2 regions of the Heliomarina sp. genome follow, and region 2 is predicted to be linked to the other one. Evidence: riboswitches for the same ligand, from Rfam matches in the RefSeq annotation. Region 2 holds a riboswitch; the other holds the start of a gene.
The links. Region 2 has a riboswitch for cobalamin ahead of ACU0FH_RS22700 (DUF1636 family protein). Riboswitches for the same ligand answer to the same signal wherever they lie in the genome.

Region 1 (7,723 bases), on a different contig from region 2:
AGATTTCGTAGGAGTAAATCAGGTACTCCGCGGCATGAACGTGCAGACCAGACATGACCGCAAGCGCGAGACCCGCAATGACGAGCACGTATCCGATTGCCGGAATCGGTTCGACGGCAGCGCCGCCGAGAATCTGAGCAAGCGAGGTCGCCTGAGCGGCAATAGACCCAGCAGTTTGCAGGGCGAGAACGAAAAGCCGGACTGCAATTCCCAGCGCGAGGCCGATGATTGTTTCGCTCAATACAAGAAAACCAAGAACCATGAGATCCGCCGGCTGACTGATCATGGGAACCGCCGGCGCCACGATCATGGTGAACATAAGTGCGATCACCAGCTTGATCCGCATTGGCACGGTCCGCTCGCCGAACGCTGGCAAGAGCGAGGAGAGGGCGGCAACGCGAAGGAAAACGGCAAATCCGTGCCAGTACAACTCAGTCAACCTGCTTTGCAATTCCGGCAGGATTTCCATCATGCAGCGATTACCCCGACCAGTGAAGGTTGCGCTTCCAGTCCGATTTCATCGAAGGATAGCACCGGGTTGGAAATACCGCGCGCGCGCATGATCGTTTGCAGGAAACGACGCCTTCGGGTCGAGGTGACCACCGCGGGATACAGGCCCTTTTCCGCGGTTTCGTTCATCCTTTTCGTTACGCCCTCGGCGAGCTTGTTAAACAGTTCGGGTGGCAAGGCGATGTCATAACCGCCATTGCGCGTTTCGACCTGGTAGGCGGAAAAGGTCTCCTCCCATTCCGGGGCAAGCTGAACCAGTGGTATGGTGCCGTCCGGTCGTTTCATCTCGGCAACCAGCTGGAACCCGAGACGTTGCCTGACGAGTTCGCAGAGAACTTCGGGCTGGGTCGTCTGTTGCCGGCCTTCGGCCAGTGTCTCGAGGATAAGAGGCAGGTTGCGGATCGAAACGCGCTCTTCGAGGAGCAGGCGCAGGACACTGTGCAGGCAGTCGATTGGCACCTTGTCCGGGATTAGTTCGTCGAGAAGCTTTCTATTCGCTTCGGCGCGGGAGGCGTCTGATAAACGGGTCATTTCGTGCAGCAAGCGGCGCAACGACTTGAGTGTCAGCAGTCGCGCAAAGTTCTGTTTGATCGTTTCAAGCAGATGCGTCGCGAGGATTTCAGGCGGGCTGACAATCGTGGCGCCGCTCATCGCGGCGGTTTCCTGATCCTTGGGCGAAATCCAGCGCGCTGGCGCGCCGTAAACCGGTTCGGAAACATCCTTGCCCGAGGGCAGACCTTCGTTCCCGTCGGGCATCAAGGCTAGGACAAGATCCGGATGCAACATCCCCCGGACCTGCTCAACCCCCTGAACGCGGATGACATATTCGCCCAGTTGCAGCTCGGGCTGGTCCGTCAGACGGATGTCCGGAAGGATCAGACCATAGACCGTCGCGACGTGGGTGCGCATGTTGGCGATACGCGTATCCAGACCGGTTCCTGAATCCAGAACCATGCCTACCAGATCGGGGGCAAATTCCACGTGAACGTCATCGAGGTCCAGAACGTCGCCAAGGCCCTTGGCCCTTGGTGCCTCCTGCCTTCGATTTTCTTCAGAGGCCTCTTGTTCTTCCTTCTCTTCGCGTTGCCGCATCTTCCACGCGGCAAACCCAAGTACGGCACCACCCAGAATGAACGGCAGAAAAGGAAGACCCGGCACAAGCGCGAACAAGGCCATGAGCACTGCCACCGTGCCAAGCGCGGCGGGATATTTCCCCAGCTGGTCAAAAAGCGCGAGATCGGTGGCCCCCGTCGTGCCGCCGCGGGCGAGGAGCAGGGCAGAGGCAATCGAGATCACGACCGCGGGAATCTGCGAGACCAGACCGTCCCCGACGGTCAGGATCGCATAGGTTTCAAAGGCCTGCCCGATCGGCATGTCATGCACAATGATGCCCATGATCAGGCCCATGATGATATTCAGCAAGGTGATCAGCAGACCCGCGATCGCGTCGCCCTTGACGAATTTCGACGCGCCGTCGAGCGATCCGAAAAAAGTCGTTTCCTGTTGCTCAAGCTCGCGCCGCGCCTTGGCTTCTTTGTGATCGATGGCACCGGCGGACATATCTGCATCGATGGCAAGCTGCTTGCCGGGCATGCCGTCGAGCGCAAATCGCGCGCCCACCTCGGCCATGCGGGCGGCACCCTTTGTGATGACCATGAAATTCACGATTAGCAGAACGCCAAAGACAACAAGGCCCAGAAAGACACTACCGCCCATGATAAAACTGGCAAATCCTTCGATCACGTCACCGGCCGCACCAGGACCGGTATGTCCCTGTCCGATGATCAGTTTCGTCGAAGAAATGTTAAGCGATAGTCGCAGCATCAGGGACGCAAGCAGGACAGTCGGGAAGGCCGAAAAATCCAGCGGACGCCCGATAAAGAGCGTTACAGTGAAGATCAGGATGGCGAGGCCGAAAGAGGCGGCAAGTCCGACGTCCAGCACCCAGGCCGGCATTGGAAGGATCATCATGATAATAACGGCCATCAGCGCGAGCGCGAGCAGGACGGTTGGACTAAAGAGGTTTTCACTGGAAAACTTTGGCACGGGTCAATCCTGGAAAATGGAAAAACGGCTATTCTTAATAGGGGCGGGCGTATTGTTCAGAGGCACTAAGGACCCCATACGGGTTGCGCCGCCGCCGAACATCGGGCCGGATTGCAGCCCGGTCTGGATATCAAGACTTTGGGGCGGTCCGAAGGTGCTGTACCTGCGCAGGATTGCATCATCGCTATGGCCGGAGATTCCAGCACGGATGCGTTTGAACCTGGCTTCGTAGATACGGGCGTAGTGGGGCGTGCGAGAGTGATAGGCCCCCGCCGCTTTCGTCCAGTCGCCGTATTCCGAAAACAGTTCTTTCAGGAACCGGGCGGCATATTTGGCGTTCAGCACGGGATCGAACATCTCGTCGATCGTTCGAAATGCTGTTCCGTGCCATTTGTAGTTGATCTGGAAGCACCCGACATCAAAGCTGCGCGCGCCGCGGTCGAAATGCTTGTAGGCAAAAGCGCGCGCCTGTTCCCGGTTGTCAAACCAGCGACCCGCCCCTTCCATGTTCACGGTCCAGGGCCAGGGGTGCAGCCCGTCCTTGCCGCCCCTTCCGGTTTCGGTCCGCGTAATGGCCTGCATGACGTCAAGCGGGACCTGGTGAGCGCGTGCGGCGATTGCGGCAGCTTGATCGCAAATCCGATCCGGCGGGATTGCGGCACTGACACTGGTGATGCCCAGAACCGCCCAGCCAAGACCAAGCACCAGCAAGCTCGGGAAAACCAACCGCGCCCGACGAATCTGGCGAACGATCAAAGCCTTGAAAAGTCGTGGCATTCTGCCCATCCAACCCTGTTTCACAGTTGAAACAAGGCTACGTGCGCAGTCTTTAGAATTGGTTAGCCTGAGCCACGTTCACAGCGGCTCAGGCTGAGGGGATAAATCAGATTTCGACCTCTACACGGCCTATGGGATGGGAACAGCAAGCAAGCACGTATCCGTCCTCGATATCCTCGTCGGTGATGCCACCGTTATGCACCATATGGACCTGACCCGACCGCTTCTTGATCTTGCAGGTCCCGCAGACGCCGAAGGTACAGCCAGAGGGGATGTTCAGCCCGGCAGCGCGCGCCGTTGACAGGATCGTGTCGGTCTCGTTGCATTTCTGCGTAACGCCGGACAGGGCAAATTCGATCTCGGCCAATGCCGCATCATCGGGAATGACGTCATCCGCTGTGGCATCCTTGGCTTCCTCTGCGAGCGATGGATGAAAGCTTTCCTGATGGTAATGGGCCATATCAAAGCCCAGACCCGTCAGTGCTTCACGAACCGCTTGCATGAACGGTTCAGGGCCGCAGCAGAACACTTCGCGTTCAAGGTAGTCTGGCGCCATGAGACCCAGCATCAACTGGTTGAACGTGCCCTGATAGCCTGTCCACGGTTGATAGCGGTCACCTTCTTCGACGACCCATCTCAATTCGATCCCGTCGATGCGGCTGGCGATATGTTCCAGTCGCTGCCGAAAGACAATGTCCGAAGGACGTTTGGCGCAATTGATGAACACGACATCCGGGATACGGCCGATATCATACATGTAGGTGAGCATAGACATCATCGGGGTGATGCCGGACCCGGCCGAAATGAAAAGAAACTTATCGGCAGGGTGATGGTGTGACGTAAAGTTACCGGCAGGGCCGATGGCCTTGAGCCGCATCCCGGGGCGCAAGTTGTCGCGCATCCACTGCGTTCCGACAGAGCCGGGCTGCGCCTTTACCGTAACCGTGATCGACACGGGCCGCGAGGGCGAGGAGGAAATCGTGTAGGTCCGGTGCAGCGGGCCACCCGGTACCGGCAGTTCCAATGTCAGGAATTGCCCCGGTAGATAATCGAACGTGGCGCCTGACGGTGCGACAAAACAGAAGGTGGACACGTTCGGCGCCTCAGGGATGACCGATACGCATTCCAGCATTTCCTGACCGTCCCAATAGGCGGGGGCGATTGAATCCTTTGCCATTATCTACTCCGCTGCCAGCCGGACGGGATCAAGGCGCGACCCCAGCGTGTTGCAGTACCAGTTGACGAATTGGTTGACGCCGGTTTCCTGGATGCTTGAATAGGGGCCGGGTTCGTAGGAAGGCGAATTGATCCCGATCTGGTTGTCTTCGACAACGCGGCGATCTTCGTCATTGGTTGCAACCCAGACCTCCGTCAGTTTCTCCAGATCGTAATCGACACCTTCGACCGCGTCCTTGTGGACCAGCCATGTTGTCTGAACTTCGGTCTGCTGCGGTCCGATCGGCGTCACACGGAACGTGATCGAGTGATCCGGAAGGAAATGGTTCCATGTCGTCGGGTAGTGGAACTTGAGCAGAGAACCCGCGTCATCGAAAGGCACGCGACCAAGGCGACGCCGGACCGCGATGTCACCCGACATTGTGTAACTTTTCGCACCAACTTTCAGCGGCATGCGTGCCAGGCGATATTGCCCCGCGGTGTCAATGTGAAAGCGCGACGGAAGATTTGCGTTTTCGCAGCGATCGAAATGGGCTGCAAGTGCTGGCGGCGTTTCTCCCTCTTCGACGCCGGTCACGGCCGGATCATCTGGGAAAGTACGGCAAAGCGCCGGATGGTTGCCGCCGCAATGGTAGCATTCACGGTTGTTTTCCCAGACCAGCTTCCAGTTACCTTCCTCGACAATCGTACTTTGATACGCGATCTTGGCATCGGAAAGATCGTGCGGCGCGAGATAAGGCTCGGCCAGGGTCGCGAAGGCGTCGAAATCCGGTGCCTGATCCGCAAGGCAGATGTAAACCAAGCCGGCCAGTTCCCGGCAATGGATCGGCTTGAGGCCATATTTCGACGCGTCGAAATCTGGACCCATATCCCGCGCCCAGAGTAGTTTTCCATCCAGTTCGTAGGTCCATTGGTGGTAGGGGCAGACCAGTTTCGGCACGTGACCCGAAGCAGCCTTGCAAATTATTGAACCGCGATGCCGACAGGTATTGTGAAAGGCGCGGATCACGCCATCCTGGCCTCGGATGATGACGATCCCATAAGCGCCGATCCGATGCGTGACATAGCTGCCCGTTTTCGGCAGAGCGCAGGCCGGAACGGTGTAAAGCCAATCGCGACAAAAGATTTCCTGAATATCCAGAGAGAAAATTTCCGGATCGCTGTAAAATGCTTGCTCCAGCGAGAAGCCGGGCTTGCGCCGGGATAACAGGTTACGCGTATTGGCCTCTGCGTTCATGGCCGAACTCCGAATTCCGGGCGCAGGGCCCGATTGCATGTTGTTCTGCGGATGGCGCATGGAAACGGACCGCCTTACCGAGGATACCGGCATGGCAAAGCGCCGCCTCCACCGCCCCCCGCGGTTTGACGTGATATCAGGCTGGTTTCCGGACTTGGAAAACCCGGACATGTCCGGTGTTTCGACGCCTTCCCAAGGGTCTCCTCCCCAGTGGCCAATGTCGAAACCAGCGCTTTCCTTACCGTTGCGGGGGCAGTTCCGGATTTACACCGGCTTCCCAATTCTCGGTCTTGCGACCGCACCCAATATCTGTCGGGCACCCTAGCCTGAAATATGCGAATCCGACGTACGATTACGACGTCGTATTGCGCGAAACAGACTTGATGGAAATTTTTGGGCTGCTCATTTCCTTGCGTGTGTTTAGAAAGTTCAGGCCTGACCTCATCTGTGAGCGCGACCTGACGCAGGGGCCATTTTGTGACACCACTGATCCCCGTGGCTTGGCAATTTACCTGACCACGAAATCTGCATGCAAGGCGCCAGCCGCTTTAAGGCTTTTGAGAATGTCAATCATATCTCTTGGTGAAACGCCGAGGGCGTTGAGGCCGGACACCACCTGAGAAAGGGAGGTGCCTTCAGGGACTTCAGCCAGAGATACGCCGGGCTCTTCTTCAAGTGCGGCGCCTGTCCGTGGAATGACAATCGGAGCGGCATCGGTAAAAGGATTCGGTTGAACGACGAGAGGCGCTTCTTCTATACGCAGGGTCAGGTTGCCTTGCGACACGGCCACCCGTGAAAGCCGGACGTCATCGCCCATGACTATCGTCCCCGACCGCTGATCGACGACCACCCTCGCCTTGCGTTGGGGTTCGACCAGAATGTTTTCGATGCGGCCAATGGCGTGAGCTGTCGATGCGGTTCGGGTGGCTCCGATATCGAATTCCACGGTGCCGGAATCCCGCATCACCGCGACGGTGCGCCGAAACTCCCGGTTGATCGCGCTTTCAATCCTTCCGGCCGTTGTGAAATCCGGGTCTCGCAAAGCGAGCCTTATGGTCGAAAGTGAGCCGAGTTCAAAATCGATCTCGCGCTCGATCCGGGCGCCAGAGGGAATGGTTCCGGACGTCGGAACGCCCTGAACCACCTCTGCAGCGTCACCGACCGCAGCGGCACCGCCCGCAAGGATTGCACCCTGAGCAACTGCGTATATCTGACCATCGGCAGCGTTCAATGGCGTCATGATCAACGTGCCACCTAAAAGGCTGTCGGAGTCGCCAATCGCCGAAACGGTCACGTCGATCTGACCACCAACGCGGGCAAACGCCGGTAGCGTTGCGGTGACCAGCACGGCCGCTACGTTCTTCGGGCGAAAATCTTCGCCGTTTACGTTGACCCCCAGCCGTTCAAGAATATTGGTCATGATCTCTTCGGTGAAAGGAGCGTTTCTCAATCCGTCGCCCGTGCCGTTCAGGCCCACCACAAGGCCGTAGCCGACCAAGTCGTTGCCACGGACTCCATCGAATTCCACAAGATCTTTCAGCCGTACGGCGCCTGCATGTGCGGTATTGGCCAGAAGCAGGAAAATGAGGATTGCGCGGATCATTTCAGAAAATTCAGCAGGGAAAGTTGTGAGTTTCGGACAGTCACCGCATAGAGGCTTTCCAGTTGAAACTGTGCTTCTTCTATACGAGAGGCTGTTTCGAACGGATCGGCTTCAAGCAGCACGTTCCGGGCATGCTCGAAACTGGTTTTTTCCATGCTGATGCGAACCGTGGCTTCCTCGATTCTGGCTTGCGCCACGCCGATATCGGCGCGCAGGCTGGCGAGCTGATCCTGTCCGTTCAGCAATTCCTCGCCGGCCCGCTGCATCAGGTTGTTCTGAGCGTCTCCGGAGAGTGCAAGGGAAGGGTCGGTACTGAGCACGGTGAGGGCGATATTGCGAATAATATCCCGGAAACCCTGATCATTGGCTTTCAA
Region 2 (7,723 bases):
GTGGCCTCTGCGGGATGGGACGACCGGACGATGTAAAGCGGCCTTTCGCGGACCTCCGTCAGGATGCGCCCCACATATTCACCAAGGATACCGATGGCGAAAAGCTGAACGCCGCCGAACATCAGGATCAGCACGAGTGTCGAGGCATAACCCGGCACATCGACGCCAAAAACCAACGTGCGCAGGAAAATCCATGCCGCATAAATGAACGACGCGAAGGCGAGCGCGCTTCCGACATAGGTCCAGACGCGCAAGGGCTTGGTGCTTGACGCGAAGATTCCGTCCAGCGCCATATTCCACAGCTTCCAGTACCCCATGCTTGTCTTGCCGGCGCGGCGGCAATTGCGCTGGTAGGTGACCTCGTCGCTGTCGAAACCGACCCAGGCAAAGAGCGCCTTGTTGAGCCTGACCTTTTCGCCCAGCGAGCGGATGATATCGACGACCTGCCGGTCGAGCAGGCGGAAATCGCCCACGTCCGAGGGCATGGGCTGGTCCGACAGCGCGTTGAAGACGCGGTAAAACCCGCGCGCCGTGACCCGTTTCAGCCAACTGTCCGAGGACCGGTCGCGGCGCTTTGCGTTCACGATCTGCGCGCCCAGCTCCCATTTCTCGATCATCTCGGGAATGATCGACACATCGTCCTGAAGATCCACGTCCACCGGAATGACCGCGTCGCCGCGCGCATGGTCCATCCCCGCGCAAAGCGCCGCTTCCTTGCCAAAGTTGCGCGACAGGTTGATCAGGCGGATCCGATCGTCCTTTTGCATGTAGGATCGCAGCACGAATTCGGTGCCATCGCGGCTGCCGTCATTTACGAACAGGATTTCGGTGTCAAAGCGCGCGTCCAGCACGGCGAGTGCCGCTCGGGCCGCGTCAAGAAACGGGCCGATTGCGTGTTGTTCGTTATAGACCGGAACGATGAGGGTCAGCAGCCGCTCCTGCGGTCGGGCAGGTGGTCTGCCACGCTCTCGCTCTTCGACGTAAGTCGATTTCATGTTGCGGTTCCTCATGCGCAGTAATCGCTGCACGGTTCGGCGCCTCTGATGCCGGATAAAACGGGCGTAATTATGACGGGGCGAGCGAAAGGAAATCCGGTTGGCAATTTACGGTCGTAAAAGAAACCAGACCAGGCCCTCCGCGAAGGGAAAACTCCAGACGGAATCGGCAGCGATGTAGCTAAAAGAATGAGAGGCGTTTGACGCTTCTGCGCGTCAGGTTGTTGAATTATAATAAATTAAAAAAGTTGAACCGTGTGATATAAAGATTAACATAAGATGAATGATTAAGATCGCTAAAAAAGCAAACGAATTCTGGATCGTAACTCTGGTCCGGAGATGGGATAGAAAAGAAACTCGCAACTCTGGATAAGCGCCGCGTGGTGTTTCACTTTGGCGTTGAGTAAGTCTCAGAACGTTAAATGGCTTTTGTCTGACACATCCATTTGCGAGTTCGAAGCGAACGAAAGCCGTGTTTGACGCGAACAGCTCTACGGACAGAGTTCACAGGTCAAGCCAATGTAACGGTACGATAAGACGACAGCCCGGGGAGGGGCGATGAATCTTGACCGTACGAGGCTGCAAAGAAAATCCTGTTTTACGTTCACATCAGTCTGCGATGTGGGCACTGCCACGACCGCTCATCACACCGGAAATTCCGAAATTCACGCCCTCCGATTTCAGAGAGGAGAAAAAGCATGCCTGATCGCATTGCGAAGGTTGCGAACCGTCTCAAGGTGATGCCAACCCGCAGTCCGCGCGCCTTGATCGCCGTTGCAGGGCCTCCCGCGTCTGGTAAATCCACCTTTGCCGCGCAACTTGTCGCCCATCTCAACCAGTCCACGCATTCTGCGGTTCTGGTGCCGATGGACGGGTTCCACCTGGATAATTCCGTCCTTGCCCGGCGCGGCCTGCTGGCGCGCAAGGGCGCGCCGGAAACCTTCGACGTTGATGGGCTGGTCAGCGCCATGTGGCGGCTGGCGACCGAACAGCATCTTTATCTGCCCTGTTTCGACCGAGGACAGGACAGGTCCGTCGCCGGGCGGATCGAAGTCAACTCTCAGCACACGCTGGCGGTGATCGAAGGCAATTACCTGCTCTGCCGCGATGCGCCGTGGAACCACCTGCGCCCGCTCTGGTCCATGTCGGTTTTCCTGAATGAACCGAACCACGTGCTCTTCGACCGTCTCGTCCAGCGTTGGCTCGACAACAAACACGACCTGCGCGAGGCTCAGGCGCGCGCGCAGAACAACGATATGGCCAATGTCGCTTTTGTGCGCCGCTCGCTCGACCCGTCTGTCGATCTCGTCTTTGGCAGCGAGGTCGAAATCCAGCAGGGCGCCTGATCCCGGCACCTTACCACGGGGCCGGTACGTCTCTTGACAATCGCTTGACATCACCTGATCCGGCTGCGCAGATGTTGCGCGTTGGTGCCCGGGGTCTGCCCGGGTGAAAAGGGAATGCGACAGGGGCACGACACCGCGCCCCAAGCGCAGCCGCCCCCGCGACCGTGACCAGAGAGGTTGCCCGCTTGCCACTGATCTCCCAAGGTCGGGAAGGCAGGGAAACCGCCAGGGCCCGCCCTGACATCTGCAAGCCGGGAGACCTGCCAGCACAAGTTGACGTGAACCGGGCGGGGTGCCCCGGAGGCGGGTCCGCACGAGGATTCTGGCTCTTTCCCCGCTGAATAAGAATTGGACCCGGCCCGTGCCCGAACCCGACAAGACCGAAGTGCTGGTCTGCACCAAGTGCCGCATGACAGACGATCCGGTGGAAGGCATCCGCCCGGGTGCCGCTCTGTTCAGCGCGCTCGACGCGATGGACTGGCCCGACGGTGTGTCCTTTCGCCCCGTCGAATGCCTGTCGAACTGCACCCGTGGGTGTTCGATCGTGCTGCGCGGCGGCGCCGAGAGGTGGAGCTATGTCTATGGCAACCTGACCCCGGACATGGCCGACACCGTGCTTGATGGCGTCACCCGCTATCAGGCCACTGCCGACGGTCTTGTACCGTGGCGCGAAAGACCTGAACACTTTCGCAAGAATTGTATCGCTAGAATACCCCCATTGGAGTTCCCCGAATGAACGACCTCGCCAAACTGCCGGTTACCGTGATCACCGGTTTCCTCGGCTCCGGCAAGACCACCCTGATCCGCCACCTGATGCAGAACCCGCAGGGCAAGCGTCTGGCCGTGATCGTCAATGAATTCGGCGATGTGGGTGTCGACGGTGAAATCCTGAAATCCTGCGCCATTCCCGACTGCCCCGAGGAAAACATCCTCGAACTCGCCAATGGCTGTATCTGCTGCACCGTGGCCGATGATTTCATTCCTACGATCGAGGCGCTGATGGCGCTTGACCCGCGCCCCGATCACATCCTGATCGAAACCTCCGGTCTCGCCCTGCCAAAACCGCTGCTCAAGGCGTTCGACTGGCCCGATATCCGCTCGCGCATCACCGTCGACGGCGTGATCGCGCTCGCCGATGCCGAGGCGGTCGCGTCGGGTCGTTTCGCGCCGGATGTGGCCCGTGTCGATGCCCAGCGTCTGGCCGATGACAGTCTTGACCATGAAACTCCGCTCTCAGAGGTGTTCGAGGATCAGATCTCCTGCGCCGATATCATCCTCCTGACGAAACCCGATCTTGCCGGCCCCGACGGTCTTGCGAAGGCGCGTGAAGTAATTGCCGCCGAGGCACCGCGCCCGCTCCCGGTGGTCGACGTGGCCGAAGGTGCGGTCGATCCGCGCGTGATCCTCGGTCTCGAAGCCGCCGCCGAAGATGACATGGACGCGCGCCCCAGCCATCATGACGGGGCTGACGATCACGAACATGATGACTTCGACAGTATCGTCGTCGATATCCCCGAGGTGACGGACCCCGCCGATCTGGTCGCGCGCATCGAAACACTGGCGAAATCGCAGAATATCCTGCGGGTCAAAGGCTATGCCGCCGTCGCGGGCAAACCCATGCGCCTTCTGGTGCAGGCGGTTGGTGCGCGGGTCCGCCACCAGTTCGACCGTCCGTGGAAACCGGGCGAGGCCAAGCAGGGCCGTCTTGTCGTCATTGCCGAACATGACGATATCGACGCAACCGCCATCCGCTCGGTGCTGGTGGGCTAGGGCGATGGGATATGCCCGCCATATCCTGACCCGGCTGAAAGGGCGCTGACCCATGCATGTGGTGTTTCGCGAAAGTCAGGGGCTGGAGGAAACGGAAACCCCGACAGATCTGGGCCAGAGCCCGGGCGATCTGGCGGTTCTATCCTTTTCCGACAGCGATCTCGGCGCATTTGCCGCCGGTTGGCACCGTGCGCGCGAAGGCGGTTTCGAACCGACCCTGCGGCTTGCCAACCTGACTGCGCTGAAACACCCGCTTTCTGTCGACACCTATGTGGAACAGACACTTGCCGGGGCCAAGGGCATCCTGATCCGGCTGATCGGCGGTATTTCCTACTGGTCCTATGGGATTCAGCAGGTTCAGGATCTGGCGCGGCGCAATCGCATTGCACTCGCGGTGCTTCCTGCCGATGGCCGCGCCGATCCGCGACTGGATGAGGTGTCGACCCTGCCGGTCTCGACCCTCGCGCGGCTGACCCGGCTCTGCGATATGGGCGGTACGGTCTCGGCACAGGCCGCGCTGGCGCAGCTTGCGCTTGCCGCCGGGTTCTATGCTGGCCCGGTGCGCGGGGCCAAGGCGCTGCCGCAGGTCGGGCTCTGGCACCCTAAGGATGGCGTGATCTGCCCGCTCTCGGCCTATCCTGTCACCCGGGATCGCCCCCGCGCGCTGATCACCTTTTACCGCGCCTATCTCGCCGCCGCCGATACCGCGCCGATCAAATCGATGTATGACGCGCTGACAGGGCAGGGGTTCGACGTGGCAACGCTCTTCGCGCCCTCGCTCAAGGCGCCTGAGGCCGCTGGCTGGATCGAACGGCAGGTTCAGGGCCTCGCGCCGGATATCATCATCAATGCGACCTCATTCTCTGGCATCGGCGCCTCGGGCCATTCCCCGCTCGACATAGCCGGGGTACCCGTCATGCAAGTCGCGCTCTCCACCTCGGGTCGCAAAGCGTGGGATGAGTCCGAACGCGGGCTGTCGCCCAGCGATCTCGCCATGCACGTTGTGCTGCCCGAGGTCGATGGCCGTCTCTTTGGCGGTGTCGTGTCCTTCAAGGAACCCGGCCAGCGGGACACGGCGCTGGAATTCTCTCGCGCCGCCCACATGCCCGAGGATGACCGTATCAATGCCATCGCCCGGCGGGCTGCACGACTGGTGCACTTGAAGTGTACGGATAATGTACGGAAATCACCCGCTCTGATCCTGTCCACCTATCCCGGCAAGGACTGGCAGATGGGCCATGCGGTTGGGCTCGACGCTCCGGCCTCGGCCGAGGCGATTCTGACCTCGCTGGCTGGGCAGGGATGGCAGATCGAGCCGGGCGCACCGCTCACACATTCCCTGCGTGCGGAAACACTCAGCTGGCCGCTGTCAGACTACCGCGCCGCGTTGGAAACCCTGCCGCAATCGCTCCGCGACGATCTGAACGCGGCTTGGGGCGATCCAGAGGACGACCCCGCCTGCAAAGATGCTCAGTTCCATTTCAAGGCCACCCGTCGCGGCGCCGCACTGGTCGCCCTACAACCCGAACGGGGGCAAATCGCGCAGCGCGAAGACGATTACCACGATCTCTCGCGCACGCCACGTCACGGCTATGTGGCCTTTTACCTCTGGCTGCGTCACGCGCTGGGCATCGACGCGCTGATTCACATCGGCGCGCATGGCACGCTGGAATGGCTGCCCGGCAAGGCCGTCGCGCTGTCCGATGCCTGCTGGCCCGAGGCGCTGATCGGCGACCTGCCGGTGATTTATCCCTTTATTGTCAATGACCCGGGCGAAGCAGCTCAAGCAAAACGGCGCATCGGCGCCCTGACGTTGGGCCACCTGCCGCCGCCGATGAAAGCAAGCAAAACGCCCGACCGGTTCATCCATCTCGAGGCGCTGCTCGACGAGTTCTCCAACGCCGACGGACTCGACCCGCGCCGCCGCGACAGGCTACAGGCTGACATCCGGGCCGAGGCGCAATCTCTCGGGGTCGAGGCCGATCTTGGTCTCGATACCGCCGCCAGCACCGCCGAGGCAATCACCCGCATCGACCGCTTCGTCTGCGACATCAAGGAAAGCCAGTTCGGCGACGGGCTGCACATCCTCGGCCAGCCGGTGACCGAAGGCGCACCGTTTGAGACAGATCATTCGGTTTTAAATGAAATCAACAGCCTGCATGCCTCTCTTAAAGCGGAACGCATCCCCGCCGGTCCTTCGGGGTCTCCTTATCGCGGCCGCCACGACGTTCTACCCACGGGTCGTAACCTCTTCACCACCGATCCACGTTCCGTACCGACTCGGTCCGCCTATGCGCAGGGGGCAAAACTCGCCGAGGAACTGGTGCGTCGTCACCTTCAGGATCACGGCGATTATCCCAAGGGGCTGGTCGTCGACCTCTGGGGCTCGGCGACCATGCGCACCGCGGGCGAGGAATTCGCTATGGCGCTGCACTTGCTGGGCGTGCGGCCGGTCTGGGACAAAGGGAGCGAGCGTGTCTCGGGGATCGAGATCCTGCCGATCACCGAACTTGACCGCCCGCGACTGGACGTCACCTTGCGTGTTTCCGGTCTTTTCCGTGACGTGTTCCCCTCACTCTCCGGCATCTTTACGCAGGCAATACAAATGCTTGCGGGCCGTGATGAAAGTTCCGACTGGAACCCTTACGCCGGGCAGCTGGCCGCAGCGCGGGTCTTTGGTCCGGCCCCGGCAAGCTATGGATTGGGCATGGGGCATCTGGCCGAAACCTTCACAGATGAAGCCCGCGCCGCCGCCGGACAGGCGTGGCTGGAAGCAAGCGCGTGGTCGATGGATGGCGAGCAGATCACCCGCGATGGCGCGGGCATCGCGGCACGTGTCGCCAATGCCGATGCCTTCGTTCACCCGCAGGACCTGCCGGAAAGCGATCTGCTCCTCGCCGCCGACTACGCCACCCATGAGGCCGGATTTGCTGCCGCGAAATCCATCACCGGCGGGCGCAAGGCGGCGCTCTATCACCTCGACAATACCCGGCCCGAGACGCCGCGCGCCCGCGCGCTGGCCGAGGAAATTGCCCGCGTGGTGCAGGCCCGCGCCGCCAATCCCGATTGGATCGCGGGCATGCGGCGGCACGGCTTTCGGGGCGCGGCGGAAATTGCGGCAACCTTGGATCATATGGCCGCATTCGCCAATCTCGCCGATGCGGTTGGCCCGCATCTCTTTGATCTCTATTATGAATCAACGCTGGGCGACGCCGAGGTCGACAGCTTCTTGCAAACCGAAAATCCCGAAGCGCATCGCGCCATGCACGACCAATTCGCCGCGCTCGATGCCGCCGGGCTATGGCAGACCCGGCGCAACTCTATACGCGCCCGACTGGACCAACCCGCATGAACATGCCACGCGTTTCCCCTCCCGAGGTCAAGGGCTGGTGCCCCGGTGCCTTTACCCCGATGCGTTCGGGCGACGGACTGATCCTGCGCATCCGCCCGCATATGGGGCGGCTGAGCCGCGAACAGGTGCTGGGCCTCTGCGTCGCCGCGCAGGAACACGCGAGCGGCTTTATCGACCTGACCAACCGCGCCAACCTGCAGCTGCGCGGTGTGCGCGACGAGGCCTATGATGCGCTGCTCGCGGCACTGCTGAAACTCGAC

Region 1: linked by a shared signal. The riboswitch ahead of ACU0FH_RS03980 (aromatic ring-hydroxylating oxygenase subunit alpha) and the one ahead of ACU0FH_RS22700 (DUF1636 family protein) in region 2 are both predicted to bind cobalamin.

Annotation. Positions count from the first base shown of each region.
Region 1 covers NZ_JBRBUI010000016.1:132,984-140,706, forward strand. Annotated here, with positions in the region: gene ACU0FH_RS03960 (flagellar biosynthetic protein FliR) at 1-472, opposite strand, end outside; gene flhA (flagellar biosynthesis protein FlhA) at 469-2,496, opposite strand; gene ACU0FH_RS03970 (lytic transglycosylase domain-containing protein) at 2,560-3,333, opposite strand; gene ACU0FH_RS03975 (2Fe-2S iron-sulfur cluster-binding protein) at 3,440-4,510, opposite strand; gene ACU0FH_RS03980 (aromatic ring-hydroxylating oxygenase subunit alpha) at 4,514-5,746, opposite strand; cobalamin riboswitch at 5,869-6,067, opposite strand; gene ACU0FH_RS03985 (flagellar basal body P-ring protein FlgI) at 6,255-7,349, opposite strand; gene ACU0FH_RS03990 (flagellin) at 7,346-7,723, opposite strand, start outside.
Region 2 covers NZ_JBRBUI010000054.1:959,936-967,658, forward strand. Annotated here, with positions in the region: gene ACU0FH_RS22690 (glycosyltransferase family 2 protein) at 1-995, opposite strand, end outside; gene ACU0FH_RS22695 (nucleoside/nucleotide kinase family protein) at 1,694-2,341, shown strand; cobalamin riboswitch at 2,407-2,623, shown strand; gene ACU0FH_RS22700 (DUF1636 family protein) at 2,703-3,077, shown strand; gene cobW (cobalamin biosynthesis protein CobW) at 3,074-4,111, shown strand; gene cobN (cobaltochelatase subunit CobN) at 4,164-7,463, shown strand; gene cobG (precorrin-3B synthase) at 7,460-7,723, shown strand, end outside.